3 regions of the Aeromonas sp. TS_SC_11 genome follow, and region 2 is predicted to be linked to each of the others. Evidence: riboswitches for the same ligand, from Rfam matches in the RefSeq annotation. Region 2 holds a riboswitch; each other region holds the start of a gene.
The links. Region 2 has a riboswitch for cyclic di-GMP ahead of gbpA (N-acetylglucosamine-binding protein GbpA). Riboswitches for the same ligand answer to the same signal wherever they lie in the genome.
Positions count from the first base shown of each region.

Region 1 (10,035 bases), 1.2 Mb from region 2:
TGTTCACCGCGCAGTTCCGAGCTGTGGGTAGCCGAGACCTGCGCGACATAGACGCGGGCACCGTCCCGGGTCAGGGCCTGAGGGATACCGTAGAAGTAATCGACCCCGAGCAGCTTGTCGAAGCCGAACAATCCGTGCACCAGCACCATGGGATAACGGGTCTGGGTATAACCTGCCGCCTGACCCAGCATGGGCAGGGCGCACAGCAGCACCAATAGCCATCTTTTCATCGTCATCATCCTTGTGAAATAGGCTGTCCATCCGACAGCCACCGGCTTCATGCCAGTACCCGCCAGCATGGCCAACCCGGCCAGTTGCATCTGTGCAAGTGATCACTAAACAGACAGATTCAAAAAAGCCCTACCCATATGGGCAGGAGAGGAGAAGGCGTCAGGCTGGCGAAGATCAAGTATCCCTTGTATTCGGTCACTACATAAGTTAAATAATAATTATTATCATTTGAGTGGCTGGGATCATGACAGGAACCTGGGTGAAGGGATGGGTCGGGACAACCGACTCGGACAGCAGCATGGTGCATTGGAAGCAGCAGACTCTGAGTGGCAATCGCTACTTCGATGCCGGCGAGTACGCCAAGGCACTCTCCTATTATCAGCAGGCGCTGTGGCTGGCTCGCCAGCAGTTCTCTTTCTGGCCCGATGCAGACGAGGCAGTGGCTGCCCTGGTGGTGGCTCATCACAATCTGGCAGATCTGTTGATCGCCATGACGCTGCCGGACCGCGCAGCCGATCTGCTGTGCCATATCCACGATTGCCTGCTTGCTACCAGCCAGTCCCCCGCCTGTCCGAGCCCACTGCGGGCCGCGGCTCTGCGCCATACCCGCAGCACCCATACCGAGCTGATCGCCTTCGTGCGCAAGCACGGCACTCAGGATGCCATTCAGCGTTGCCTCGGTCAGTGCCTGTGCCACGCCGAGCCCGCCCATCAATTGCATTAATCACAATAAAAAGAGGTGATCATGAGCCATACCCTGCCAGTCCTTTCTTACGCCTACGATGCGCTGGAACCCCACATAGACGCGCTGACCATGGAGATCCACCACAGTCGTCACCACCAGACCTACATCACCAACCTCAACGTCGCGCTGGAAGCTTTTCCTGAGCTGGCCGCCCTGCCGGTGGATGAGCTGCTTGCCCGCTTCGACAGCCTGCCGGTCAAGGTGCAGGGGGCGGTGCGCAATCATGGGGGGGGTCATGCCAACCACAGCCTGTTCTGGCAGGTGATGAGCCCGCAAGGCGGCGGTGAGCCGACTGGCGAGCTGGCGGAGGCGATCCGGCGGGATCTGGGAGGGCTGGATGCTTTCAAGCAGGCTTTCACCCAGGCGGCGTTGAGCCGCTTCGGCAGCGGCTGGGCCTGGCTGGTGGTCGACAAGGAGGGTAAATTGCAGGTGGAGAGCAGTGCCAATCAGGACAGTCCCCTGATGCTGGGCCATGCGCCCATATTGGGGCTGGACGTGTGGGAGCACGCCTATTACCTCAAGTACCAGAACAAGCGTCCCGACTATATAGCAGCGTTTTACAACGTGATCGACTGGGACGAGGTGGAGCGTCGTTACCGGCAGGCGCTGGCCTGATCTGCTAGCGTCTTGTTCCATTCACAAAAAGAGACCCGCTATCCGGCGGGTCTCTTTTTGTCTGGTCAGGGCGTTGGATTGGCGCCTGCTGAACTGGTTGCCGCCGATGCACTGGTTGCAGGCGACGAACTGGCTGCTGTGGCAGCACTGGTTGCAGGCGATGTACCGGTCGTTGCTGCTGCGCTCGTGGTCGATGCGGCACTGGTCGCCGCGGCCGAGCTGGCGGCATTGACGGCGGGAGCTGTCTTGTCGCGCGGCTGCTTGTCCTGCGTCACAGGGGGAATAGGCAGGCAGGGCTGGCTCATACCCAGGGTACTCAATGTCAGACAGGGAACCGGGCCGCCGATGACGATGGGCTCGCCGAGGAATTTGGGTCCCTTGTCCAAAACATAGAGGTCGAGCAGTCCCATCAGCCGGGCAAACACCTCGCGCACCCGGGTCTTGATACCCTGATAGGCGCTGGGATCCTTGGCGTTGAAGCCGACGGCCTCGATGCCGAAGTGGCGGGCGATAAAGATGGCTCGCTCGTTGTGAAAGGCCTGCGACACCACTGTGAAGTGGGCCTGACCAAACACCTCCTTGGCGCGCACTATGGAGTCCAGGGTACGAAAGCCGGCGTAGTCGCTGTAGATCACCTTGGCCGGAATACCGGCCTGGATCAGGGCACGCCGCATCTGGCGTGGTTCGTTGTACTGGACGGTCGCGTTGTCACCGGAGACCAGTATGTAGTCCACCTTGCCATTGTTGTAGAGCTCGGCGGCGGCCTTGATCCTGTATTTGAAGTAGTGATTCGAACTGCCGCCAATCAGGTACTTGGAGGTGCCGAGCACCAGTGCGACCCTGTTGTAGGGCACCGCATCGACGTCGTCATAGGTGTAGTGGCGGGTGTCCGAGACGGTCCACTCGCTGTAGCCCAGCAGCATGGCGGCAGCTACCAGCAACAGGCAAAAGCAGGCGAGGAGGATCTTGGCAAACTTCTTCATGCGCGGTGCAGTTCGGGTCTGAAGTAGGAGGTGACAGAGGGTCATTCTATTACAAGTTGCCGCTGCGCGTCAGGCTTGATAACTGCCTATGGCGTCACTCGGGCAGAGGTTGTCGCATCTGGCTGTCTTCTAACCGCTTGATCCGTCACCTATATAAAGTACTCATATAAAAACAGAGGGCAGCCGTGGCTGCCCTCTGTCGCTAACGTCTCAACCTCAGTGGGAGGAGTCGTTGGCCTTGCACTCGTCAGACTCCTTGTTGGCCTCCCACCATGGCAGCAGATCGCGGCTCAGCCAGCTCTGGTAGGCCTCGCTGTCGCTCGCGATCAGCTGATCCAGCTCGGCTTCGAAGGCGCTCATCGCCTGCTGCTGGTCCGGGTTGCGCAGGGCCTGGGCCATGGCAAGCCAGCTGGCACCGCGGCCGGTCTCGTTCAGGAAGCGATGCACCGTATAGGACCAGGAGTAGACCATCTCGCCACCCTTGTCGTAATCTAGGTGCAGTATGTCGGCCAGGCTCGGTCGTTCGGCCGCCGGGCGACCCGCTACATTGTCCATGCCACGGGCGAAGCACTGACCGTGGGCGATGAACTCCGCCAGCCCTTCCGACCACCAGGTGGTGCGATTGAGCGGGTAGTGACCGAAGCTGCCGTACTGGTTGAAGCGGCCATCCAGATAGTGCACATACTCGTGGCGCAGGTTCCACACCTGGAAGGCGGGGCGCTTCCACTCAGCCTCATAGGCGAAGAAGCGGGCCTGGTTGCCGGGGCGAGCCGGATCTCCTTCGATGTAGATGCCGCCGTTGTCGGTAGAGACACCACCAAACAGGGCGCCGCCGTAGCGTTTCCAGTCGGCAGAGGAGTTGAAGATCACCAGCTCCAGCGCCTCGTTGTTGTCATCCGCCACCGGCTGCCAACCGGTTTCCATCTGCTGATGGAACTGCTGCTCCTCGGCGCCCAGCTCGCGGCAGATGCCGTCGGCCTGATCCTGGCTCAGCTCCTGGGCCCGCAGGTGCAGGGTCGGCGAGCAGGTATGTTCGAACGGCAGCACATCCTCCAGCCGTATCGGGGTGCAGAGACCGGCAAACTCGCCGCTGATGCAGGCTTCGCTGGTGCGATCCGTGTAGGTCAGATAGTAGGTGGAGAGTGTCAGTGACATGTCTTCCAGCAGATCCTGGCTCTGCTGGCCACCCGGGATCAGGCTGTGATGACGGATGAGATCGATGACTGAACCATCCAGCAGCTTGCGATAGTTTTCACTCTCGTCGGGACGGGTATAACGGGCGACCCGATAGAGGCGGGTGTAGGCATCCAGCACATTGTTGAGCAGGAACAGATCCTTGCCATCCCGTCCTTGCCACAGCGACAGCTCGCTCATGCCGAGGGCGTGCAGCTGTTTGCGCAGCTCACCATCCTGCTGGCGGAAATCGGCGGCGAAGGCATCACTGTAGTCACTGGCGAAGTCGAGGAAGTTGAGCAGATCGAACAGACCCGTTGCCCAGGCATGCTGACCATTGATCTCGCTGGCGTGGCGGGTGCTGTAAGCCAGCATCTGGTTGAACTGGCCGAGCAGGGTACCGAACCGGCTCTGCACCGCCGGGCTCTTGAACTGGCCATGCAGGGCGATACTCCAGGCACCCATGACGGCTCCCACCTCATCGCTGGCCTGCTCCGGATAGAGCAGCGGATGGGCTCCGAGCGCAGTCAGGGCTTCAGCCAGCGCCTCGGCGGCGGCCGGGCCATCTTCCTTGTGCTTGCCGTAGTTGTGATAGTTGTGGGCGCGCACATATTCGAGCAGCAGCTTCATGGCCGGATGGGCGGGCTGATTGGCCGCCAGCAGACGCTGCATGCCCCGTGACACGGCCAGCAGCTTGGTGTCATCGTGGCCATAGTTTTCCTGCCAGACGGGAGCGGGCTGACCGCTGGCGTCCTGCACTATCCTGGCGGCATCGGCATCCAGCAGATCCGTGCCCGGTTGCTCCGGCTCGGAGCAGGCGCGGCCATCGGCGCGACGGCAGTCGAGCTGCTCCTCCTTGCTGGCCAGCACTATGGGGCGATTGAGCACCCGGCTCTCTTGCCACTCGTCGGTTTCCGGCAGTGTCTGCCATTCGCTGCCACCGACCGGGTATTGATAGCCGGTGTCTTTCAGTACTACCTGCACCTCGCTGCCGGCGGGCAGGGTCTGGCGGCAAACCCGATAGCTGATGGTCTTGTCCCCTTCCTGGCGGGTCTGGGGTTCATCGCACTCCTGCTGCGCCCTGGTTTCGTCCAGCTGCCAGCTGTACTTGCGCCATACGTGGATCTCGCTCACCTGGCTGGCGGCCTGACTGCCTGGCACGGGTTGCAGGCGGAAGAAGATCTGCTCGAGGCGGCCATCCCGCTCGTTGGGCGTCTCTTCCAGCACGCTCAGTTGCTGCCAGTTTTGTGGCTGATATTGCCAAACCTGCTCGGCGCAGCGACCCTGGGCGTTGAGCTCGCAGCGATCCAGCTCCTGCTCGCTGTGACCCAGTATGATGCGCTCGGCCAGCGGCATACGATCCTGGCGCGGTGCGGTCGGAGTGCCGGCCAGTGGCTCCCAGCGGCCTTGCTCCAGGCCGTAACCATAGTCATAGCTGCTGGCCGGGATGGCCTTGCCTGCCGGCACCACCTGCTCGCAGCTGAGGTAACGGATCTGCCAGCCCTGCTCAATCCTGAGCTGCGGCTCGCCGCAGACTTGCTCCGCGAGAGCACTGAGGTCGCTATCGTTCCAGTCGAAGCGGCGATAGACGCGCAGTTGCTGATAGGGGGCATCGTCATTGCGGGCGCTGAGCTCGTAGGTGACTTCGGTGACGCGATCGCTCAGCTGGCGGCTCGATTCACCGTTCAGCCGGTATGCTTGCCAGTCGGTGGGGGAGTAATTGGCCAGCGCCGAGGTGGCGAGCAGGCCCGGTGCTGCCAGAAGCAGCAACCTTGTACCCAGATTGTTCATTTTTATCCCTTTGGATGAGAGTCTGCGTGGTTATCGCGGGCAATGTACTTAGTTCCAAAAGGGTATCAACTCACCAATCAGGCCATATAAATCATTTATTTAGCATCTATCAAAATACATTGAGTCTCATTGGGGGCTGCAGCGATAGCAAGGACTCATCTGCCATCTGGGGGGGATCTAAGCCTCCACGCTGTGAGTGTGATCCAGCTCTCGTTTGAGGTTTGCTGTGTCATGGGCAGGTGGGCCTCATGTCCGAATGGTATGGAGGCTCTGTACTGGCGGTCGCCAGGCGTTTATGTGGCCATGACGCTGTGACCCAAGAAAGGGTGAAAGGGAGTGGAAACAGATCGAGAGGATTCGGAGCAGAGGGGCAACCGAGACTGACAAGAGGGACGCGACACAGAGGCAACAGAGGTTGCTTTGATAGTGACCAAGGCAGGCTGCCGACAAACCAATCGGTATGCCGGCCCTGATCCTCAAGCAATCCTGAGCCAGGCTCAGGAGGAAACTAGAGGTAACTGACGGTCACTATGGCCATGCTATTGCTGCCTTCTGACAGCTTGTAATTCAGGGTGCCATTGATGGCGTTGAGGCTGCCAGTTTGTCGCAGGCTGGCCAAATCCAGGGTTTGGCGCTGTGCGCCGGAATAGCAGGTCACGCTGTTGTCAGAAAAGTCACAGGGTGATTCATAAATGGTGCCAGTCAGGGTCACAGTGCCATCGTAAGCTGACGCGGTAGCGGGCAACAGTGCAGCGCCAAGCAGCAAGGCGGTGGCGGCTGAGGAGGCGCAACGGATAATGCTTTTGCGGACAGAACCGGTGGAGGGGATGCAAGTGTTCATTTTATGTCCTTTTCGTCACATGTCGTTGTACGAAAAGGGCAACGCAATCAAAGAGAATGGCATTTAGATCATGACATCACTCTTCTCAGTTGGCAGCTCCGCTGTCTTAGGTATCTACACCCTTAGACCGGTGGCTTTGCGTCCCGACCTTTCGATCGGTTTGCCCTTTACTCTATGTTCGGATGATAACACCCCACTTTGAGAAATCAATCGCTATAAAAAAAGATGGGATATAAGTCACACCTCACAAGTGCCGATTAGTATTGGTGGGAAAATATGCCTGTTCCATATTGATGATTTTTTATTTCCTTCCAATTAAATTAATAGTTATGAATTCCTGTAAAGAGTGAGCCAACAACTGCGGATGTTTTAAAGCCAATGTTATTTGACATGGAAACTTTGAATGTTATCCCTGCCGTGAGAGCAAGGTGTGACCTCTTGTGCATCACAGGCAGCTTCAGATAATCCTGATTGCCTGATTGCCTGATTGCCTGATTGCCTGATTGCCTGATTGCCTGATTGCCTGATTGCCTGATTGCCTGGACGTGATCAGAAGCATGGCCAGGAGAGTATATTTATCGTGCTCAATGTTGGTTTTTTGTTAATTTGATTTGTGGTGTGATTAGGTTATTGGTTAATTTAATATCGCCAATGTTCAATACAGTGCTGATAATGGTATTTTGTTATTTCAATGTGTTCCGTTGCGATTGTAAGTGTATGATTTTAAAGTGTTTAAAAAAGAATTTATAAAAATCAAAATGTATTTGATGTGCATCAAATACGTCGTTAATTTGTTTCCCAAGCAAAGGTTGAAAGCAGTATTTCTACACGGCTTACATGGATATGTATTCGTGCAGATATAAAAGGTAGCGGGAACTGCCTTTGATACGGTCTTCTGCCTTGGCTTGATAAAATTGGACATACACAGAGCAACTGATTGTCTGGCTCATATCTTCACCGGCTTAATGAAGAAAAAGTCATGCAAGAGTAGCTGTGTGGCATATCGTCTCATTATTTAACACTGTGACTCCAGCATGGTTTAGGTAATGAGATAAAACACACGTTAATGTAGGTATAAAGAATGAACGCTAATAAAATTTTGGTTGCTATGGGTGTTGGTTCCATGCTGCTGTGCGGCTCTGCTGTTGCTGCCGGCGGTGCTGGTTCAGGTAAAGTCACCTTTAACGGTGAAATTATCAATGCCCCTTGCTCCGTTGCTCCCGAGTCTGTTGACCAGGTTGTTGAAATGGGCCAGATCAGCACCAAAGAGCTGGTCAAAGGTGGCGAGTCCAACTCCAAGCCGTTCAGCATCAAACTGCTGAACTGTGAAATCACTCCTGATGAAGATGCTGTAAAAGTCACCTTCAGTGGCATCAAAGATAGTATTGATCCGAGCCTGCTGATTATCGGTGGTGGTCAAGCTAAAGGTGCTGGTATCAAGATGACTGCTCCGGGTGGTGCTGCCATTGTATTGGGCGAGCCTACCACTGCCTTCAACTTGGTGAACGGTGATAACGAGCTGCCCTTCAGCGCCGTGCTGAAAGGCTATGCCGACCAGACTGCCAACCCGCTGACTGCCGGTGCCTTCACTGCAGTGACCAACTTTACTCTCTCCTACGAGTAATAGTCTGCCTTAACGTGTGATACGGGTTGTGGTGGTGCAAACCACCACAACTTCACACATGGTTTCCCCCACATCGTGCCTTGACCATGAAAACTCCAATGATTGTGCCAGTCGTGTTGCAGGTTGTGATGATGGCAATGCCTGCGTATGCAAATGAAGTAACGGATGGGTTGGCCGAGTCAGGCTGCACTTTGGATGAACAAAGAAAAACTCCCCAGCAACAAGCCAACCACAGAGTACTGAAAGTCAGTGGTTGTCAGATAGAAGGGCGAGTGGATACCTCACTGCCTTTTATATCCATGTCTGTTCATGGTGTCGTGAATGATGAACTGGGTATTGTCAGTGATGGGAAATATCACAAGGTATCTGGGGAATATTTTATTGTCTCCGATATTGTCAATCGTGATATGGAACTTGATTTGAGGGTGAATAATGGAGTGTTGTTCTATCCGAGCAATACAGCCCTATTTGAACTCAATTATATGTAAGCAACCCGATTGCTTAGTGTAGATACCTCATTATGTGAGACCGTTATGTTACCCCTAGAGTGAATATATGAGCGTTTCAACATCAAACTCTGTTAGAACACATTATCTAAAAATGGCTTTTATGCTATGCGTGCCTTGCCTGTTGGCTGTGGCAGATAACGCGTTGGCAGAAACGGAGTTTAATATTGATGCGCTTGATCTGGACGAGCGAACCAAGATAGACCTTTCCCAGTTTGCAGATGAAGGTTATATCCTGCCTGGTGATTACTATCTTGAGATTGAGGTCAACAAGAACAAGCTGCCACTCCAGAAAATCCCTTTTTATGAAGTGGAAGACGGCAAGGGAAAGGGCGGCGTTGCCTGCTTGCCTCAGGATCTTGTTCCCAGGATGGCGCTGACGGATGAAGCCATCGCCAAGATTGACAGCTGGCATCAGGGTCAGTGTGCCAACCTTCTGGCGCTGGATGGGGTCATCATCTCCAATGATATTGGTAACGGCTTGCTGAGGATTGCCGTCCCCCAGGCCTGGCTGAAATACAGTGACCCCAACTGGATTCCGCCCGAGCAGTGGGACGTCGGCGTCACTGGTCTGATGCTGGATTACAACCTCAATGCCCAGGTCAATGAAGGGCGCGACTACTCCAACAGCAACCTCAGCAGTTACGGTACCCTGGGGGCGAACTACGGTCCCTGGCGCCTGCGTGGCGATTACCAGGCCAGCGCTTATTGGGGGGATGACGAGCGGTCGTCAGCCGAGCTTAACCGTCTCTACGCATACCGGCCTCTGTCGACCATGGCCGCCAAGCTGACCGTGGGCGAACAACAGCTCAACTCCCAATTGATCGATGGTTTTCGTTATACAGGTGTCAATCTGGCCAATGATGAGCGCATGTTGCCGCCCAGCTTGCAAGGCTATGCCCCCGAGGTGAGCGGCATCGCCAAGACCAACGCCAAAGTCACCATCTCCCAGTCTGGCCGCATCATTTATGAGACCAACGTGCCTGCCGGCCCATTTCGTATTCAGGGATTGGACAGTTCTGTGCGTGGTCGCCTCGATGTGCGGGTGGAAGAGCAGGATGGCAGCGTCAGCTCTTTTCAGGTAGATACGGCAACCGTGCCTTATTTGACCCGGCCAGGGTATGTTCGCTACAACATCTCGGTCGGCGCCCCATCAGAACTGGGTGACTCTGCTCACGATATCCATGGTCCTGGTTTTGTGACGGGGGACTTCTCATGGGGGGTGGCGAACTCCTGGTCTCTTTATGGTGGTAGTCTGGTTGCTGGCGAATATAACTCCATGGGCCTGGGGATTGGTCGCGACCTGTATGCATTCGGTGCTATTTCTGCTGACTTGACCCAATCCATTGCGAAATTACCGGGTTTATCTACCAAGATTGGCCAGTCATTTCGGTTGAACTATGCCAAGCAGTTCGATGAATACAACAGCGCCATCACCTTTGCGGGTTATCGTTTCTCGCAACATAACTTCATGACAATGTCGCAGTTCCTGAGTAACAAGGATCGACTGGAAAATAATAACGTTG
Region 1 is NZ_CM170470.1:1,600,855-1,610,889, forward strand. Features, by position in the region: gene AC1P02_RS07530 (lipase family alpha/beta hydrolase) at 1-230, opposite strand, end outside; gene AC1P02_RS07535 (hypothetical protein) at 530-955, shown strand; gene AC1P02_RS07540 (superoxide dismutase) at 977-1,591, shown strand; gene AC1P02_RS07545 (SanA/YdcF family protein) at 1,657-2,619, opposite strand; gene AC1P02_RS07550 (collagenase) at 2,791-5,538, opposite strand; gene AC1P02_RS07555 (hypothetical protein) at 6,047-6,379, opposite strand; cyclic di-GMP riboswitch class I at 6,468-6,554, opposite strand; gene AC1P02_RS07560 (fimbrial protein) at 7,461-8,003, shown strand; gene AC1P02_RS07565 (hypothetical protein) at 8,102-8,491, shown strand; gene AC1P02_RS07570 (fimbria/pilus outer membrane usher protein) at 8,559-10,035, shown strand, end outside.
Region 1: it holds a riboswitch for cyclic di-GMP, as region 2 does, so the genes downstream of both, AC1P02_RS07555 (hypothetical protein) here and gbpA (N-acetylglucosamine-binding protein GbpA) in region 2, are expected to answer to the same signal.

Region 2 (10,035 bases):
CAGCCATGTGGCCGATCGCCACCCGACCCAGCTCTCCGGCGGTCAGCGCCAGCGGGTCGCCCTGGCCCGCGCCCTGGCGGTGCAACCCAAGGTGCTGCTGCTGGATGAGCCCTTCGGTGCCCTCGATGCCCAGGTACGCAAGGAGCTGCGCCGCTGGTTACGCGAACTGCATGACGAGCTGCATGTCACCAGCCTGTTCGTGACCCACGATCAGGAGGAGGCGCTGGAGGTAGCGGATCGGGTGGTGCTGATGAACGCCGGCCGGGTCGAGCAGATAGGCACACCGGCCGAGGTCTATGACCAGCCCGCCAGTGCCTTTGTGCACAGCTTTCTCGGCAGCGTGAACCTGTTTCGCGGTCGGGTGGCAGGTCAGGGGCTCGGCATTGGCGAACAGTGGCTGGGAGGCCCCATCAGCTCTCATCTGGCGGAGGGCAGCGCTGCGATCGCCTATGTGCGTCCCCACGAGCTGGAGATAGTGCCTGCGGATGCAAGCGGGGGGATCCGCGCCACCATCACCCGACTGCTGCCCATGGGGCCCCGTATCCGGGTGGAGTTGCGTGGCATTGGGGATACAAACGGTGCACACTTCGAGGCCGAATTGAGCAAAGAGGCGGCCAGGGCATTTGCCCCGGGGCAGGGGGTGCGACTGGTAGCCAGGCAGGCCCAGCTCTATCCGGACTACCAGATTTGATGGCCAGGGTTTGCATCCAGGCGAGAGCGACTCGCCGCCATCCTATGCCAACCGACAGGATCAGGGTGTGACCCTCTTATCGCGATAACAGTATCAGGCTTGCAGTCCGGCACAGGGTCGGGCTGGCAATAACAAAAACGGCGGCGGGACCAACCCGACCGGCCAGTCAGCGCAGGAGGCGATGGCGTGAATTTTCAGCAGTTACGCATTATACGGGAAGCGGCGCGGCGGGATTACAACCTGACCGAGGTGGCCAATGCCCTGTTTACCTCCCAGTCCGGGGTCAGCCGCCATATTCGCGAGCTGGAGGAGGAGCTGGGGATAGAGCTGTTCATCCGCTATGGCAAGCGGCTGCTCGGCATGACGGAGCCCGGCAAGGAGTTGCTGGTGATCGCCGAGCGCATCCTCAATGACGCCAACAATATCCGCAAACTGGCCAGCACCTTTGCCAACCGCGAGTCCGGCAGGCTGCTGGTGGCCACCACTCACACCCAGGCCCGTTACGCCCTGCCGAGGGTGGTGAAGGCGTTTCGCGAACAGTTTCCGCTGGTGCAACTGGAGCTGCGTCAGGGCAGCCCTGAGGAGATAGTGCGGCTGGTGCAGACCGGCGAGGTGGATATCGGCATCAGCAGCGAGCGGCTCGACAAGAGCGAAGGGGTGGTGGCGTTTCCCTACTACCGCTGGCATCACAACATAGTGGTGCCCGAGCAGCACCCCCTCACCGCCGAGCGGGAGCTGACACTGGCGGCGTTGGCACACTGGCCCATCATCACCTATCAGGCCGGATTGACCGGACGGGCGCGGGTGGATGAGGCGTTTGCCGAGGCGGGGATCACGCCGCAAATATTGCTGACTGCCCAGGATTCGGACGTCATCAAGACCTATGTCGAGCTGGAGATGGGGGTCGGCATATTGGCGGACATGGCATTCGATACCCAGCGCGACAGGGGGCTGGTGCAGCTTGACGGCAGCCGGCTGTTTGCGCCACACACCGCCTGGATCGGGCTCAAGCAGGGGCAGTTCCAGCACAACTTCGCCTGGCAATTTATCCAGCTCTGCAATCCGGAGCTGGCGCTGGCAGACATTCAGGCCCGCGCCATGGGTGGTGAGCCTGTCATCGACTACCAGATCTGAACCTTGCCAGACGATGTGAAACGGGGAGCCAGTGGCTCCCCGTTTTGTTGGCGGCGAGGGCGCGCAGGACAGTGACACACATGGCGGTCACCAAGGGCCTCATATGAATTTTTTCGCTTAGGTTTGCCGCTTTACTTCGTTTGTTATCACGCACTTTGGTTACAGGATGGAACAAGTGACTGACAACAGCCGACATATTCAGGATAAAGCATGCCGTACAGCTACCTATCACATCTGCGTTGCAGCAAGACCGGCGATATCCATGATGCCGATCAGCCCCAGCAACTGAGCCAGGTGGGGGCACCCCTGCTGGCCAGCTACGATCTCGAGGCCCTGAAGAAGGTTTGGCATCCGGCCGCTCTGCTAGGTCGTCCTGCCACCCTGTGGCGTTATCACGAGCTGCTGCCGGTGCGTGACCCCGCCCAGGTGGTGACACTGGGGGAAGGATTGACACCCTTGTTGCCCTTGCGCGCACTGGGCAAGCAGGTCGGCATTCCGGATCTCTGGATGAAGGATGAGAGCATCATCCCCACCGGATCCTTCAAGGCCCGTGGCGCAGCCGTTGGCATTTCCCGTGCTCGTGAACTCGGTGTCACCCATTTTGCCATGCCCACCAACGGCAATGCGGGAGCCGCATGGGCTCTTTATGGTGCCCGTGCCGGCCTGCGCAGCACCATAGTCATGCCACAGGAAGCCCCGGCCATTACCCGCTTGGAAACATCCCTGGCGGGTGCGCGTCTTTATCTGGTGGATGGCCTCATCAGCGATGCGGGCCGCCAAGTCGCTCAGGCTGTGGTGGATCAATCCCTGTTTGATGCCTCTACCCTGAAGGAGCCCTATCGGATCGAAGGCAAGAAGACAATGGGGCTGGAGATCGCCGAACAGCTGGGTTGGAAGTTGCCAGATGTAATCATCTACCCCACAGGTGGCGGGGTTGGTCTCATCGGCATCTACAAGGCGCTCCGTGAGTTGCAGGAATTGGGCTGGGTCAAAGGGGACCTGCCCCGACTGGTGGCGGTGCAGGCGAGCGGTTGCGCACCCATAGTGCAGGCCTGGCAGCAAGGGGCCAGCGAGTCGAGCTTCTGGCCGGATTCCCAGACCCTGGCCTTTGGCATCAATGTGCCCAAGGCGCTGGGAGATTTTCTGGTGCTCGATGCGCTCTATCGTACCAATGGTTGTGCCATCGCTGTGGATGACAGGGCGATTAAGGCAGAGATCCGCCAACTTGCGTCCCTGGAGGGGAGCTTTGTCTGCCCTGAAGGGGCTGCGGCTTTCGCCGCCGCCCGCCAACTGCGGGAGAGTGGCTGGATCAAGGGGGGTGAGCAGGTCGTCGTGCTCAATACGGGGGCTGGGATCAAGTACCCGGACGCCATCACTGTGCTGCCCCAGCGACTACGCCGTGACGGGAGGATACCGGCATGACGTTCGACTGGTCTTTTATCCTCGGCACCCTGCCCGCGTTCGGCAAGGCGGTCTGGGTCACACTGCAACTTGGCGCCATGGTGATCTTTACGTCGCTGGGGGTGGCCCTGCTCAACGTGGCCCTGCTGAGCTTGCAAAAGCCACTGCTCGCCGTGTTCATCCGCGGCTATGTGGAGCTGGCCCGCAACACACCGCTGCTGATCCAGCTGTTCTTTCTCTACTTCGGGCTGCCGGCGCTGGGGCTATCGCTGTCAGGTTTTGCCACTGCGGTGATCGCCATGACCTTCCTCGGCGGTGGTTATCTGACCGAGGCGCTGAGAGCCGGTATCCAGGCCGTGCCCACCAGCCAGTTGGAAGCGGGCCGGGCCATTGGCCTCTCCCGCTGGCAACTGCTGCGCCACGTGCAACTGCCCCAGGCCTGGCTTGCCAGCCTGCCGGCACTGTTTGCCAACTTCATCTTCCTGCTCAAGGAGACGACAGTGGCCTCGGCGGTGGCGGTGCCCGAGCTGCTCTACACCACCAAGAACTACATAGCCCTCTACTACAAGACCTACGAGATGCTGGCTGTGCTGACCCTGATGTGCGTGCTGATCTTTCTGCCGCTGTCGCTCGCTCTGCGAGTTGTTGAAAGGAGGCTGCAACATGGTCAGTTCGGTCACTGAGTTGCTGGGCCAAGCCCTGCCGCTGCTGGCAATTGGCGCGGGTCAGACCCTTGCCATCTCCCTGCTCGCCATCCTGTTTGCAACCCTCGGCGGTGTCGCTTACGGCGTGCTGGCGCAACAGGGCGGACGACTGACTCTGGGCTTGCTGCGGGTTTATCTGGAGCTGTTTAGGGTGGTGCCCGTGCTGGTGTGGCTCTACCTCTTCTTCTTCGGGTTGCCGATCTTCTTCGGCCTCGATATTCCGGCCTTCTGGTGCGCAGTGCTGGTACTCGCGCTTTGGGGCGCCAGCGAGGTGGGGGAAGTGGTGCGCGGCGGCCTGGGATCCTTGGCCCGTGGTCAGCAGGAGGCCGGGTTGGCGCTCGGACTCTCGACCTGGCAGCTCTATCGCCACGTGCTGTTGCCCCAGGCGTTGCAGCGGCTGACGCCGCCGACCATCAACATCTACACCCGCATCATCAAGACCAGCTCGCTGGCTGTGCTGATCGGGGTGGTGGAGGTGATCAAGGTGGGCCAGCAGATCATAGAGCGCACCTATGCCTCCGTGCTGATCTACGGCTTGCTGTTTCTGTTCTTCTTTCTGGTCTGCTATCCGCTCTCGCTGGCCTCGCGCCGACTGGAGCAAAAATGGGGTAATGCGGTATGACACCTCTGCTTGAACTTGAGCTCGTCAGCAAACAATTCGGCCAAAACCGGGTACTGGACGGGGTCAGCCTCGCGGTGAACCCCGGGGAAGTGATCGTCATCCTGGGGCCGAGCGGCTGCGGCAAGAGCACACTGCTGCGCACCCTCAACGGGCTCGAGCCGATTCAGGGGGGCGAGATCCGCTTCGACGGCGTGCTGCTGGATGGTGCCACCGACTGGCAGCGGGTGCGCCAGCGTATCGGCATGGTGTTCCAGAGCTATCACCTCTTCCCCAATCTGACGGTGCTGGAGAACGTGCTGCTAGGCCCCCTTCAGGTGCAAAAACGGGAGCGGCAGGAGGCCCTGCTGCAGGCGGAGCAGCTGTTGACCCGCATCGGTCTGTGGGAGAAGCGCCACGCCTATCCGCGCGAGCTCTCCGGCGGCCAGCAGCAACGCATCGCCATAGTGCGGGCCCTGTGCATGAACCCCCAGGTGATGCTGTTTGACGAGGTGACCGCCGCTCTCGATCCCGAAATGGTGCAGGAGGTGCTGGAAGTGTTGCGGGATCTGGCCGGCAGCGGCATGACACTGCTTATCGTGACCCACGAGATGGCGTTCGCCCGGGCGGTGGCGGATCGCATCGTCTTCATGGATGGCGGCCATATTCTGGAGCAGGCCGCGCCCCATCAATTTTTCGATAACCCGAGGAGCCAGCGTGCGCACCAGTTCCTCGCCAAGTTTTCTTATACAGATGTCATCAAACGAAAGGAGTCAGCATGAAAAAAATCACCTCGGTTCTGTTCAGTGCCCTGATCGGCCTGGGCCTTGCCAGCGGCGCAGCCCAGGCAGCGGACGGTTCCCTCGACAAGATCAAGGCGCGGGACAAGCTCATCGTCGGCGTCTTCACCGACAAGCCCCCCTTCGGCTACGTGGATGAGAAGGGGAACTACGTGGGCTTCGATACCGATCTCGGTCGCCGCTTCGCCAAGGATCTGCTGGGAGACGAGAACAAGGTCGAGTTCGTGGCGGTGGAGCCCGCCAGCCGCATCCCCTTCCTGCAGAGCGACAAGGTGGATCTGATCCTCGCCAACATGACGGTGACGCCGGAGCGGCGCGAGGTGGTGGATTTCACCAACCCGAACCTGCGAGTGGCGGTACAGGTGCTGGTGCCGGAAGGGAGCCCGGCCAAGGGATTAGGCGATCTGGCGGACAAGACCCTGATTGTCACTACTGGCACCACAGCCGACATCTGGCTGACCCGCAATCATCCAGATTGGAAGGTGCTCAAGTTCGAGAAGAATACCGAATCCCTGCAGGCGCTGGCTCAGGGCCGTGGTGATGCCTACGCCCAGGACAATCTGGTGCTGTTCAGCTGGGCCAAGGAGAATCCGGGCTACCGGGTGCTGCCCGAGAAGCTGGGGGCGGAAGACCCCATAGCGCCAGCGGTGAAGAAGGGCAATATCGAGCTGCGTGACTGGGTCAATGACCGCCTCGCCAAGCTGGGTGAAGAAAAGTACCTGCTCAAGCTCTACGACCAGTATGTGCGCGACAAGTTGAGTGCCGATACCGACCCCAACGACGTGATAGTGGAAGGGGGAAAGTGGCAGGGGTAATCCTGTTGAAAGAGTGAAAAGTGTGCTGAGAAAAGTGAAGTGTGTGAAGCGTGAAGTCCTGGTTCCGTTGGTCCGCAAACCGCAAGGTTTGACCTTTCAGGCGTCCCCGTTCGGGGGACGCTTTTTTTATTTGCCGCGCTTGTACGTATCCGTTAAGCGCAATCCTGGCATCCTGCCAGTTGGTGTCGATACCCGGCTTATCCGGGCGGGCGCTGGCCGACGTCAGGTCGGCAAGCCCGCCATCGACTACCCGATACGAGCCTTGCCAGAGTACGTAAAACGGGGAGCTATTGGCTCCCCGTTTTGTTTATGGCGTTATCACTCTGTGCCGGATCAGTTCAGAGCAATCCAGGCATCCTGCCAGTTGGTGCCGATACCCGGCTTATTCGGGCTGGCGCTGGCAGAATCAAGGTCCGCTCTCGACTTTCAGAACTGGCTCAGTTCAACGCAATCCAGGCGTCCTGCCAGTTGGTGCCGATACCCGGCTTATTCGGGCTGGCGCTGGCAGACATTCAGGTCCGCTCTCGATTTTCAGAACTGGCTCAGTTCAGCGCAATCCAGGCGTCCTGCCAGTTGGTGCCGATACCCGGTTCATACTGGGTGGCGCTGGCCGACCACTGGCTGCACCAGCCTCGGTAGGGGAAGGGCTTGCACTGATAGACCTTGCCGTTCTTGGGTTGCAACACCTTGGTGCCGTCCGTGTAGGAGGTCAGTCCCTGCGGGAAGGTGAACTGGTAGTCACCGCCACCTGCCGAGTCCTTGAGCATCAGGTCCAGGGTCTGCTGCAGGGCTTCGCCCCCCGCCTTCGGCTTGGCCTCGATCACCAGTTGGTGGTGACCCGCGCTGAGCCCGGTGAGCGGCATGGTGAAGCTCTGGCTGCTGTCCTTGATGTCGGCGGCAGACTGGCCCTTGGCCACACCACCATGGTCATACAAGGTATTGGTGACAGTCAGGTCCCCCTGGGCAGTGATGGTGAAGTCGAGGGTCACCTTGCCGTCGTCGAGCAGGTATTCGCTCTCCAGACCGCTCACGCTGATGTCGTTGCCCACCGGCGGTTGCAGCTGTTCGAGCTGGATCTCGACCCGTTCCAGTGCGCTGCCTGCCTTGAGGTAGACGGGGTTCTGGCCGTAGACGGGGTTGAACTGATTGTCGGCGTTCTGCTGACCGGCGCGGATCTGGCTCTGCTCCGCATTGATCTTGCTGGCCAGGGCATGTGCCCAGTTGTTCTTCTGGCCTTGTTCCGTGGTGGTGATGGTCAACTCGGTCTGCAGATCGGGGCGCACGCCATTGGCGTCGAACACCAGAGCTCTGGCCTTGTCACCGGCCGCCAGATCGGTGGAGGGATAAATGGTGCCCCCCTGGCTCCAGCTCAAGGGGGGCTGGGTGCCGCCCTTGAAGTTGGCATCGATCAGGTTGTAGAAGCTGTTGCTGGTATCGCCCACTTCCCACACCCCCAGGATCAGCTGATAACCGGTGCGTTCCGGCAGGTTGCAGTTGTGGGTGACCTGCTTGGGCGGCTGTACCATGTTGCCATCCACCACGCAGAAAGGGGTGAGATCGAAGGCGGCACGGGTCAGCGGCTGGTTCGGGTTCCAGTCCTGTTTGGTGAGGTAGTAACGCCAGTTGCGGGTGACATGGTTGGCGGTGAAGGTCCAGCTGATGGCGAATGGCCCGGCCTATACTTCACGCCTGGTCCAGCGATCGCTGGTCTGGGCGTTCAGCTCACTCCAGCGGGAGCTGCCCGCCGAGGCAATCTGACCATCCTGAGGGCCTGATTGCGGGAAGCCGGAGGGGCCTTCCACGCTCTGGGGTTCCCATTGCACAGCGCCACACTGGCTGTTGCCACCTTTGTTGCACAGGTAGTTACGGCTCTCGGGCTGGCTGATGTAGCCGTGGGCGAGTACGCCACCACTGGCCAGCAGCGCCAGCGCTGCCGCGACGTGATTGAGTTGGATTTTTGCTGCCATACATTCCTCTGTTCGATAGATGTGGGCAGTCAAGTTGGCAGGGGAGTTCCCCGATACACACCTGAGTGTGGCAACCCCGCTATCCTGGACGACATGTCTTTAGACCGGAGGCTTTGCGTCCTGGCCTTTCAACCAGTTTGCCAAATGACTACATAAAGGGTCATGGTGTCGCACCTTGCGACACTACCATCATGACTAATTTTGATTAGTTAATTAAGTGTAAATGTTTACAGCTTGACTCATCGGAGTAGAGCTAAAACTTAATGTTATGTTTTTAATGGTGTATTTAATCGACAAGCTAGGCTGAATGTCGCCCATCATGTCGATAACATGCAAAAATTCGACATTTTTCATCAATGAAAAAATCCTCTGCCAGCGGGCTGGCAGAGGATGAATTGCGACAGTGCAAGACGGATCAGTGGCGAGCGCGGGGGCGTTCGGCCTGATGTGATTGCTGATGCAGCGGGGCCAGCCGCTGTGCCAGGGTCTGATCGATGGCAGTGCCCAGTTTGAACACCGACAGCCGCTCATCCAGACTGCGGGAGAGGTCTGCCAGCAGCTCGCTCTCTTTCGCCAGATAGGTGGCGGATTGTGACATCTCCTGGGCCGAATCATTGATGCCACTGACGTTGCGGTTCATATCCTCGGCCACCACGCTCTGCTGTTCCGCCGCTGTGGCTATCTGGATCGCCATGTCGCTCACATGCTGGATGTGGTTGACGATGAGGGAGAGATCCTGCCCTGCCTTTTCGGACTGGCTGACGCTGCTCTCCGCCAGCTTGCGGCTGGCATCCATGGCACTGGCGGCGGTCACTGCCCGCTGCTGCAATTGGGCTATGGTGCTCTGTATCTCCTCGGTGGACTGGCGGGTGCGGCTCGCCAGCTGGCGTACCTCGTCAGCGACCACGGCAAAGCCGCGTCCCTGCTCCCCGGCCCTGGCTGCTTCAATGGCGGCGTTGAGGGCCAGCAGGTTGGTCTGCTCGGAGATGGCGCTGATGACGGCGGTCACCTCGCTTATCTGCATCACTCCCTCCTTGAGCTGATTGACCTGCTGGGTGGCCTGTTCCACCTCTGTGGCCAGCGCCTGTATGCCATTGACACTGGCATGCACGTCACGGTTGCCCAGCCCGGCCTCGCTGGTGGCTTCCTGGGTATCCCGGGCGGTATTTTCGGCGTGACCCGCCACGTCGGCAATGGTGGCGCTCATCTCATTCATGGCGGTGGCGAGCTGGGAGAGTTGATCCCGCTGGCTGTTGACCGCCTGATTGGTCTCCTCCGCCGAGGAGGCGATCCGCAGGGCGGCATCTGCCACGTTGCGGGCCCCCTGGCTGGCCTCGATCAGGGCGTGGCGAATGGCGTCGAGCCCCTGGTTGGTGCAGGCGGCGACGACCCCCATTTCATCCTTGCCGTGTACCGGTATGCTGATCACCAGATCCCCGGCCGCCACCTGCTGCATGGCTCGCTTGATCTCGGCCAGGGGATTGACGATGGAGCGGCTGATGGCAAACCCCAGCAGCCCCATCAGCAGGATCACCAGCAGGGTGGCGCCGCCCATCAGCTGGTACTGGGACCAGATGGTGGCCTGAATGTCCTGCAGCAGTACGCCAGAGCCCAGGATCCAGCCCCAGGGCTGATAGCCGGCGACCAGCGACATCTTCTGGGCGGCATCACCGGAGGGTCCGATCCACTGGTATTCAAGGCGGCCATGCTGGCCCCCCTTGCCGAGTTCCACCATGCGTTGCCAGTGATCCCCGGCTGTCTCGGTGCCGCTCTGGCCCATCTGCTGGCCAACCAGTTCCGGTTTGACGGGGTGTACCACAACGTGGCGAGTTTCATCGAGTACGAACAGATAGTTGTCGCCATCGAAGCGCATGCTGTTGAGCATGGCCTTGGCTTCTGCCTGAGCCTGTGCGGCGGGCAAGGTG
Region 2 is NZ_CM170470.1:407,233-417,267, reverse strand. Features, by position in the region: gene AC1P02_RS01875 (sulfate/molybdate ABC transporter ATP-binding protein) at 1-691, shown strand, start outside; gene cbl (HTH-type transcriptional regulator Cbl) at 878-1,825, shown strand; gene AC1P02_RS01865 (threonine synthase) at 2,036-3,247, shown strand; gene AC1P02_RS01860 (amino acid ABC transporter permease) at 3,244-3,909, shown strand; gene AC1P02_RS01855 (amino acid ABC transporter permease) at 3,890-4,552, shown strand; gene AC1P02_RS01850 (amino acid ABC transporter ATP-binding protein) at 4,549-5,310, shown strand; gene AC1P02_RS01845 (transporter substrate-binding domain-containing protein) at 5,307-6,143, shown strand; partial or broken gene gbpA (N-acetylglucosamine-binding protein GbpA) at 6,686-8,110, opposite strand; cyclic di-GMP riboswitch class I at 8,177-8,262, opposite strand; gene AC1P02_RS01835 (methyl-accepting chemotaxis protein) at 8,526-10,035, opposite strand, start outside.

Region 3 (10,035 bases), 310 kb from region 2:
GAAGGCCAGATGGCCAGCGGCGAGAAGCCCCGCTATGACGGCAAGTGCCGTGATGCTGCTCACGATCACCCGGCCGATGCGCCGCACGTTATTCGCTTCCGCAACCCGACCGAAGGCTCAGTGGTATTCGATGACCACGTCCGTGGCCGCATCGAGTTCGCCAACACCGAGCTCGACGATCTCATCATCCGCCGCACCGATGGCGCGCCGACCTACAACTTCTGCGTGGTGGTCGATGACTGGGACATGGAGATCACCCACGTGGTGCGTGGTGAAGACCACATCAACAACACCCCGCGCCAGATCAACATCTACAAGGCGCTGAACGCACCGGTGCCGGAGTTTGCCCACGTCTCCATGATCCTGGGCGACGACGGTGCCAAGCTCTCCAAGCGCCACGGCGCTGTGTCCGTGATGCAGTACCGTGATGACGGCTACCTGCCGGAAGCGCTGCTGAACTATCTGGTGCGTCTGGGCTGGTCCCACGGTGATCAGGAGATCTTCACCCTGGACGAGATGATCAAGCTGTTCAGCCTGGATGCCATCTCCAAATCCGCCTCCGCCTTCAACACCGACAAGCTGTTGTGGCTGAACAACCACTACATGCGCAGCCTGGATCCGGCCTATGTGGCCAAGCATCTGGCCTGGCACATGGAAAACCAGAAGATTGACACCAGCAAGGGCCCATCACTGCCAGAAGTTGTTACTCTGCTGGCCGAGCGCTGCAACACTCTGGTAGAGATGGCCGCCCAGAGCCGCTATCTGTTCGAAGATTTTGAGGCGATCGACGAAGCGGCTGCCAAGAAGCACCTGCGCGGCGTCGCTGCCGAGCCGCTGGCGCTGGCCAAGGCCAAGCTGACTGCGCTGGACACCTGGACCACCGAAGCGCTGCACGAGCTGATTGAAGCCACTGCCGCCGAGCTGGGTCAGGGCATGGGCAAGGTCGGCATGCCGCTGCGCGTGGCCGTGACCGGTCTGGGTCAGTCCCCTGGCATCGACGCCGTGATGGCGCTGGTGGGTAAAGAGCGTGTGCTGACTCGCATCGATCGCGCGTTGGCGTATATCGAAGCGCGCATGGCCGCCGAGTAAGTCGCCTGCTGCCGCGACGGGTCGCAGCCGGATAAATTGTTTTCCGCTGACAATAAAGGGCTCCCGCAAGGGAGCCTTTGCTTTTCGCGGTTAACCAGATTTGTGACATAAAACAGCGAGATAGCGGCAAGGTTGCCGGTAAAAACAGCTAACTGCTTGAATTTTGACTAAACGCTCCAGCCGGTGTTATTTTTGGGTTGACAGCAAAGCGGGTGATGCCTATCATGCGCCTCCGTTGCCGGAGATAACTTCGTCAGCACCGAGGTGAGTTGGGGTTATAGCTCAGCTGGGAGAGCGCTTGCATGGCATGCAAGAGGTCCGCGGTTCGATCCCGCGTAGCTCCACCAAATTCTCCTCGAACAATCTGGAATCAAAGGGGTTATAGCTCAGCTGGGAGAGCGCTTGCATGGCATGCAAGAGGTCCGCGGTTCGATCCCGCGTAGCTCCACCAGGTTCCTGATTGAAGATAAAGTACCCAGGGCAGTGCGGTGTGTATCACCCATGCCGACCTTTGTGGGGTTATAGCTCAGCTGGGAGAGCGCTTGCATGGCATGCAAGAGGTCCGCGGTTCGATCCCGCGTAGCTCCACCACTATTTGCGACAGATGGCCGCCAGAACCATTTGTTGAGTACGAAATTCGGGGTTATAGCTCAGCTGGGAGAGCGCTTGCATGGCATGCAAGAGGTCCGCGGTTCGATCCCGCGTAGCTCCACCAATATTTACGACAGATGGCCGCCAGAACCATTTGTCGAGTACAAAATTTGGGGTTATAGCTCAGCTGGGAGAGCGCTTGCATGGCATGCAAGAGGTCCGCGGTTCGATCCCGCGTAGCTCCACCACATTCTTGTGACAAGAAGCCAAAAGGCCACCGTTATCGCGGTGGCCTTTTTGTTTTGGCTCATTTTGTTGGCGTCCGGTCGTCTCCTGTCCGTAAAAAAGCCCGCATCGCAGCGGGCTTTTGGCATGATGGCACAGCCGCATCAGTTGCGGCGACGACGCCAGGCCAGGGGCAGCAGGGCCAGCAACAGGGCGCTCATGGCACCACCACCGCCGTTGCTCTCTTCCTTCAGCTTGAGGTCGACGATGATGGGATCATGGTCGGAGGCGCTGAACGGATTGTCGGACTTGATCATGTCACCGCTGAAATCACGTCCGTACTCGAACAGGTTGCTCTCGAACGAATTGATGTGCCAGTCTGCGACCGCGATTACCTTGCTGGCCAGTGCCGGGTTGGCGAGGGCATAGTCCAGGGTGCCGAGTTCGGCCTCGTAGCTGTAGGAGATAGCCTTCTCCTTGTTGAACCTGACATTCATGTCGATCAGGCCATAGCTCTTGCTCACTTCGCTGCCCGTCTGTTCATAGACTTGCTCGCCGAGGAAGGTCCGGGAGGCGGAGACTATTTTGCGCTGACCTTCGGTCGGCACATAGTCGGTCAGCACCCGGATCGCATCTTCCCTGGCGTAGGAGTTGAGGTCACCCACCAACATGACCATACCCGGCAGCGTGTTCACCGCTTCGCCCAGCACCTTGGCAGCACTGACCCGGAACTCGGTACACTTGCCCTGCAGATCGGCCGGCTCCTTGCCGTCCAGGTTCTCCAGGCAGCCGGATCCCTTGGATTTGAGGTGGTTGACCACCAGGGTCAGCGGCTCCTTGCTGCCCTCGACGGTGAAGCTCTGCACCAGGGAGTCACGCTGGGAGGCCTGTTTCTCGACTCCTTTCGCATCCTGGTATTTCTGTACCGGCAGCGTGATGACGCTGGCATCCCCCTGCGGCGTCAGCTTGGCGGGCCGGTAGATCATGGCCACCATGATGGCGTCGCCGCCGAAGAAGCGCTCGTCGCCAAGCCGCGCCTTGGGCAGGGCCACGAAGGCGTACTGTTTGTCGGCTTCCTTCTGTTGGGCGTTGAGGCTTTGCACCAGATCACTGATGGCGGAGTGGCTGTCAAAGCCGTTGTTCTCCATCTCCATCAGGCCGAGCAGATCGGCATCCATCTCAGTGATGGCGTTGACTATCTTGGCGCGCTGTTTCTGGAAGTCCTCCAGGTTTTTGGCGCCGCGGTTGCAGCCCTTGGCGCTGTCCGCATCCGCCTGATCCTTGCACAGCACATTGAGGGCCCCCCCCACGCTGGAGTGGCTGGTGAAGTAGTTGAGCACGTTGAAGCTGCCGATACGCAAGTCGGTGCCATCGGCACGGGCCGGTGCGCTCTGGCGATCGTTATCGCCGGTGCGCAGCAGATCGCCGGCGGTGATCACCTGATCCTGCGGCACTATCAACCGGTATTCGTTGTAGCTGTAGCCCACCAGCGCATCCAGATTGACCGGGGCATCGCCGATGCGCAGATAACCCTGCTCCGGATCCCAGCCCGGCAGCCAGGGCAGTTTGCCATCGGCGGCCTTGAAGTCAGACTCGAGGAATACCCGGTTGCGGGCGTTGGCCCTGGCCAGCGCCTTGGCTTCCTTGCTGTCGGCATCGTGCAACTGGGTCGGCTTCATCAGCGGTGCCTGGTGGGAGAGCACCAGATTGTTGCGCCGGGCGGCGTAGTCATAGCTGAAGTTGCGGCTTACCTTGAGCGCGCTGTCAGCATCGAGGCGTACCCGCATCCCTTCGTGACGCTCCAGTGCCCGGGCCAGGGTCTCGTTTTCCAGTACCCGCAGCGGCACGGCGGCAGGCACAGAGCCCTGAGCGAGAACCTGCAGACGCGGGGCGCTGCTGTCAACGACCGGCTTGAGCTGGGTGTGGTTGTAGTACTCCTCGACCTTGGCCTCCAGACAGACTTCGGCACCCGGCTTGATGTCCGGGTACTTGCTGGCGAAGTTTTTGTCGTTGAGGTAGACGAAGATGCCATCCGACGTCTGGGGATTGTCATCCCCTTGCAGATCCTGCAGGTAGAAACCCTTGTTGAGACTCTCACCAAGTGCCGTGACCACCGCCTTGACCGTGACGCTCTGGGCACTCTCGAACTTGCCATCGGGGATGAGGGGACTCTTGCCACCAATGCCCTGAATGACGGGGATGGGAGTGAGGGCACTGTCAGCCGGGCAGCTGAAGCTGGCGGCATGGACGGACGGGGACGCGAGCGCAAGCCCCACGGCCAGTGACAGCAGGGTACGTGTTCCTTTCATAACGGTTCCTTTTTTATTTTTTGCCAGTGTTTCCATAGCCTTGGCAGCTTGACCAAGGGCGCGCATTGTCACATTTCTGGCACGTCATACCAGTGAGCCAACGCACATTACCGGGATGCAAATGAGGGCAGTGCTGGTTTTTTTGACCTGACTAACGTTATGAAATTAATGACAAAATCATTAATTCACTGTTCTCGGGAAAGTGTGATCTGGCTTGCATCCACATATTTTTCTTCGAGAATGAAGATTGAGACTCTGCTGGTTGATTCCTATACTCGGCTTGTTCCTCACGGAACCCAGGTAAAGGGCAAACCGGTCGAAATGCCGGGACGCAATGCCTCCGGTCTCCAGATCAGTCGATCCAGATAGCGGGGCTTCCCAGGGTGAAGGTGGTGTTTGTGGCACGTCCATTGCCAGTTGTCTGCTCCCATCACGCCGGTTGCGCTTGTTCTTTGCCCTGGTGACCAATGCCAAGACAAAACAAGGAAGATAACAATATGCAACAGACCTTAAGGCCCAGCAGGCTTGCCATGCTGGTGGCCCTGGCTGCCATGCCCGCTTGGGCACAAGCCGCTTATCCCGCCTATCAGGCCGGCACCGCTTACAAGGCTGGCGATGTGGTCAGCAACGCAGGCGCTCTCTACGAATGCAAAGAATTTCCCTACTCCGGCTGGTGCGGGGCATCCCCCTATCACTATGCCCCCGGTGTGGGTGCTGTCTGGGCTGATGCCTGGAAGCTGTTCAACGACGGCGGCACGACTCCGGGCCTTGGGCTGGCAATCAGTTCGCCCGCTCTTGGTAGCGTTTTCAACGAAGGTGTACCCGTGGCCCTGGCGGTCACCCTGAGCGGCAACAGCAGCGCCCTGGTCAAGGTCGAGTATCTGATCGATGGTCAGCCGGTGGCGGTGAGCAGCGGGGCCCCCTGGTCGGCCAGCTGGGTCGCTACCGGTGTCGGCCCCCATCAACTCAAATCTCGTGGGCTGGACAAGAATGGCACAGTGCTGAGCGAGGCGGATGCCAGCTTCAGCGTCAATGCCGTAGTCGCGCCAGAGGCGCCCGGGGTGAGCATCAGCAGCCCGGCCAATGGCGCCAAGGTAACTCTGGGGCGTAGCGTGGCGGTCAGTGGCAATGTCACCGATGCCAACAATGACGTGGCCAGGGTCGAGCTCTATGTGGATGGCAAGAAAGTCGGTGAAGACGTCAGCGCCCCCTGGCAGGTGAGCTGGACGCCCCAGAGCAAGGGGGCTGCCGCCCTCAAGCTGGTGGCGACCGACAAGGAAAATCTGGTGGGCGAGTCTGCCCAGGTCGATGTGCAGGTGGAAGAGGCGGCGCTGCCGCCCACCGGTGGCAACCTCTCTTGTGACATTCGCCAGATCTATCGCCCGGACGGTTACGAGTGCATGGGGGATGACCACGCCCGCCGGGTGATCGGTTACTTCACCTCCTGGCGCACTGGCAAGAATGGCCTGCCCGCCTACCTGGTGAACGACATCCCTTGGGACAAGCTCACCCATATCAACTACGCCTTCGCGGCTGTGGACGAGCAGAGTCACCAGATCAAGGTGGATGATGCAGCCACCAAGCTGACTTGGGATGGTGTGCCGGGCGCCGAGATGGATCCCGAATTCGCCTATCAGGGCCACTTCAACCTGATCTCCAAGTACAAGAAGCAGTATCCGGACGTGAAGACCCTTATCTCGGTAGGGGGCTGGGCCGATACCCGCGGCTTCTACACCGCCACCACCAAGGGCGACTGCTCGGTCAATACCGCCGGCATCAACGCCTTTGCCGATTCGGCGGTGAGTTTCATCCGCCAGTACGGTTTCGATGGGGTGGATGTGGACTACGAGTACCCCACCTCCATGAAGGATGCAGGCAACCCCAACGACTTCCCGCTCTCCAACCAGTGCCGTGCCAAGCTCTTTGCCAACTACGAGGTGCTGATGAAGACACTGCGGGCGCGGCTCGACAATGCCGGTACCGAGGATGGACGCAAGTACATGCTGACCATTGCCTCACCGGCGTCAGCCTACCTGCTGCGCGGCATGGAGAACTTCCAGGTCACCCAGTATCTGGATTACGTCAATCTGATGACCTATGACTTCCACGGTGCCTGGAACCACTTTGTCGGTCACAACGCGGCCCTGTTCGACAACAATGCCGATCCCGAACTCTCCCACTGGGGCGTATATAATCAGGCCCAGTTTGGCGGTATCGGTTACCTCAACGCCGCCTGGTCGGCCCACTACTTCCGCGGTGCGCTGGCGGCCGGCAAGATCAACGTGGGTGTGCCCTATTACACCCGCGGCTGGCAGGGGGTGAGCGGTGGCAGTCACGGTCTGGGTGGCAAGGCGGCCCTGCCGAGCCAGAACGAGTGTCAGCCGGGCACCGGTGGCAGTACGATTCCGTGCGGCAATGGTGCGGTCGGCATCGACAACATCTGGCATGATCTGGACAAGAACGGCAAAGAGATCGGCGGTGGCGCCGTGCCCATGTGGCATGCCAAGAACCTAGAGAACGCGGCCAGCCTGGGCATCACAACGTTGCCAAGTTACGGCACTGCCTGGGGTCTGGATCCCAACAACCCGGCCCACGTGATGCAGGGCAAGTACGTCCGTTACTACGATGACAAGGCGCAGGCGCCCTGGCTCTGGAACGAGGAGAAGAAGGTGTTCCTCTCCACCGAAGATGAAGAGTCCATGGGTCACAAGCTGGACTACATCATCAAGCGCGGGTTGGGTGGCGTCATGTTCTGGGAGATGGCGGGCGACTACGCCTTCGATCCGGCCAAGAACGAGTACGGCATGGGCAGCACTCTGACTACGCTTGCCTACGAGAAGTTTGCCAAGGCAACTCCGTACAACAACAAGCAGAATGATCTGGCCGCGCCGAGTGCCCAGCTCGACATCCAGGTCAGCCTCTCCGGCTTCAAGGAAGGTGACTCCAACTACCCGATCAACCCGAAACTCAAGCTGGTCAACAAGTCGACCCAGACTATTCCGGGCGGCGCTCGCATCGAGTTTCTGATGCCGACGTCCACCTCTGACACCATCACGGATCAGAGTGGCATGGGGCTGAAAGTGGTGGAGAGCGGTGGCAACGACAACTCGGAGGGCATTGCCAACGAGAAGGACTTCCACAAGGTCGCCATGAACCTGCCGAGCTGGCAGACCCTGGCGCCGGGCGCTGAAGTTGAAGTCGCCATGACCTACTACCTGCCCGCCGCCGGCGTGCCGAGCGGCATGCGTATCATCAGCGGCAGCCAGACCATAGGTCTCAAGGCCGAGTTCCCGACCCTGCCAGAGGCCGTACTGGGCTCGGGCGGTGGTGAGAACCCGGGCGGCGCCACCTGCAGCAGCCAGAACGTCAATCCGGCGGCCTACAAGGCCTACCCGACCTGGCCGCAAGGGGATCACGCAGGTGGTGGCGATCGCATCACCCATAACAAGGTGGTGTGGCAGGCGAATTGGTGGACCAGCAGCGAGCCCAAGGCAACCGATGGCAGCTGGAAGCTGGTATGCAGTTACTGATGGTGCAACGGAGCGGGCGCGGCCGACACCCTCACCGGTGAGGTAATGCCCGTATCCATGAATGACCCAATCCGGAGCCCAGGCTCCGGATTTTTTATGACGGCATATATAAAGAGGAGGTCGCAGGCATAAAAAAGACCGCTCCGGGGAGCGGCCAATTGCCACCAAGGCAAGCGGTGGGGCGAACCCCTTGTGGTATGAAACGGGGGCGGGGAGGGCGCCCGCACCCGTTTCGCGTCATTGAGCCTTGACCTCGACCCGGGAGTGAATGGCCGGGGCCAGTGCACTCGGGCACTTATTGAGTGACGGCACCGCCCTGTTGCTCCTTGAGGAAGCTTATCCAGGGGGAGGCACGGCCACTGACGTTGCCATTCTGGGCTGCCTGGGTGAAGGCGTTCAATGCTTCCTTCGGTTTTTGCTGCTCAAAATAGGCGACTCCGGTCAGGAATTTCAGGTCGGCGCGTTGCTCACCATTGGCATTGGCGGCCGGCTTGGCGGCCAGGGCCACCAGATCCTGATAGCGTTTGCTCTGGATCATCATGCGCGCCATCTTGAGCTGCAGCTCGGCACTGGGGGCCATCTTGTAGGATTTGGCCAGTGTATCGATGGCCGGATCCAGCTCCTTGGCCTGGTGCCAGTAGTTGGCCAGTGTCTTGTAGTTGGCCGCACTGCTCTCGATGCTTCCCTCCTTCATCGCCTTCTCCATCACGCGAGCGGCGCGGTGGGGAATGCCGGCAAAGGCCAGGTAGTTGGCGAGACGCTGCAATTCGGCCGACTCGGTCAGCATGCCGAGGTTGTAGGCCGATTCGAGCGCCGCCAGCGCCTTGGCATCGTTGCCCGCCTGCATGTGCATGGCGGAGAGCTGGGTCCAGTACTTCTTCTTCTCCGGGAACTTGTCCACCAGAGCGGTCAGCACCTCTGTGGCCGGCTTGTACTGTTTCAGTTCGTAGTGCGCCGCCATCTTGAGCAGATACCAGGACTCCGGTGCCTTGCCCGCTGACAGCTTGATGGCCTGATCCACCGCAGGGATGGCCTCTCGATACTGCTTGAGCTGCACATGGGCGTTGGCCAGGGTGATGTAGGCGTGCGGGGTCGGTTTCTCATCCTTGCCGAGACTCGCAAACCACTGGTTCATGGTGCTGATGGAACCCTTGAAGTTTCCCTCCGCCATGTAGAGCTGGGCCAGGTTGTAGCGCACCTGTTGTGCCACGGGTTGTGGCAGGCCGCCGGTGGCGATGGCCTCGGCGAAATACTTGGTCGCCTGACCGTATTTCTCCTGCTGGGCGGCCACGAAGCCGAGGGTCTGCAGTATCACCCCCTTGTCGTAGACCCGCTCGCCGGCACCGGACAGCGCCTCCTGCAGCTTGGCATTGGCCTCGCCGTATTTCTTCTCTGTGATCAACGCCTGCGCCTTGTTGACCGCGCGGTAGGCACGGTCAGACAGGGCTGGCTGCTCGGCGGCCCAGCTGGCGGTGCTGAGCAGCACCGCCATGGCAACCGGGGCGAGGATCAGGGTGTGTAACTTTTTCATCGCCACCTTCCTTAGTTGGTCGCAAACTCGATTTCTTGCTGCATGCGACTGGCTTGCGGCTTGCCATCGACCATGGCCGGCTTGAACGTCCACTTGGTGATGGTCTTGCGCGCTTCCTTGCCGAGGTCATAGCTGCGCGGCTCTTCCTTCACGATGCGGATATTGCTGACGGTGCCGCGTTCGGTCACGGTGAACTCCACCAGTACCTTGCCGGAAGCGAGCCCAGCCAGCGCCGCCTTGCGGGGCATCATGGGTTCGAAGGTCGCCAGCGGAATGGCACCGTTGTTGCCACCCATGCCGCCACCACCGCCGCCCGTGCTGTAGGCACCGAGGGCATTGCCGCCCCCTATGTTGACCGGGATGTCGAGTTTGGGCATGTCCATGGGCGAGCTTTCCATCTGCGGCCTGTCCGTACTGGCCACTTCCATCTCGGGAGGGGGAGGCGGGCGGTTCGGCGGCGGCGGCTTGGGCAGCTCCCGTTGTTTCTCTTGCAGCGTCTCCTGGGGCTTGAGGCGGATGAAGTCGGTCATGCTGACGTCTTCGGATTCCACCAACTCCCGGTGATCCGGTGTGATCAGCTTGTTCATTCCCAGAAACAGGAAGAACACCACCACACAGGAGACAGCTAACGATATCAGGTATCTCATGGCGCTCGCTCCGGCATCAGCTGCTCTTGTCTGCCGCGATGGAGATGCTTTGGACACCGGCCATGCGGATCTGATCCATGACCTGGACCACCAGACCTGAACGGGATTCGGTG
Region 3 is NZ_CM170470.1:96,957-106,991, reverse strand. Features, by position in the region: gene gltX (glutamate--tRNA ligase) at 1-1,089, shown strand, start outside; tRNA gene AC1P02_RS00490 (tRNA-Ala) at 1,361-1,436, shown strand; tRNA gene AC1P02_RS00485 (tRNA-Ala) at 1,465-1,540, shown strand; tRNA gene AC1P02_RS00480 (tRNA-Ala) at 1,605-1,680, shown strand; tRNA gene AC1P02_RS00475 (tRNA-Ala) at 1,729-1,804, shown strand; tRNA gene AC1P02_RS00470 (tRNA-Ala) at 1,853-1,928, shown strand; gene AC1P02_RS00465 (ExeM/NucH family extracellular endonuclease) at 2,070-4,214, opposite strand; cyclic di-GMP riboswitch class I at 4,511-4,596, shown strand; gene AC1P02_RS00460 (glycosyl hydrolase family 18 protein) at 4,712-7,744, shown strand; gene AC1P02_RS00455 (tetratricopeptide repeat protein) at 8,040-9,275, opposite strand; gene AC1P02_RS00450 (energy transducer TonB) at 9,287-9,922, opposite strand; gene AC1P02_RS00445 (ExbD/TolR family protein) at 9,939-10,035, opposite strand, start outside.
Region 3: it holds a riboswitch for cyclic di-GMP, as region 2 does, so the genes downstream of both, AC1P02_RS00460 (glycosyl hydrolase family 18 protein) here and gbpA (N-acetylglucosamine-binding protein GbpA) in region 2, are expected to answer to the same signal.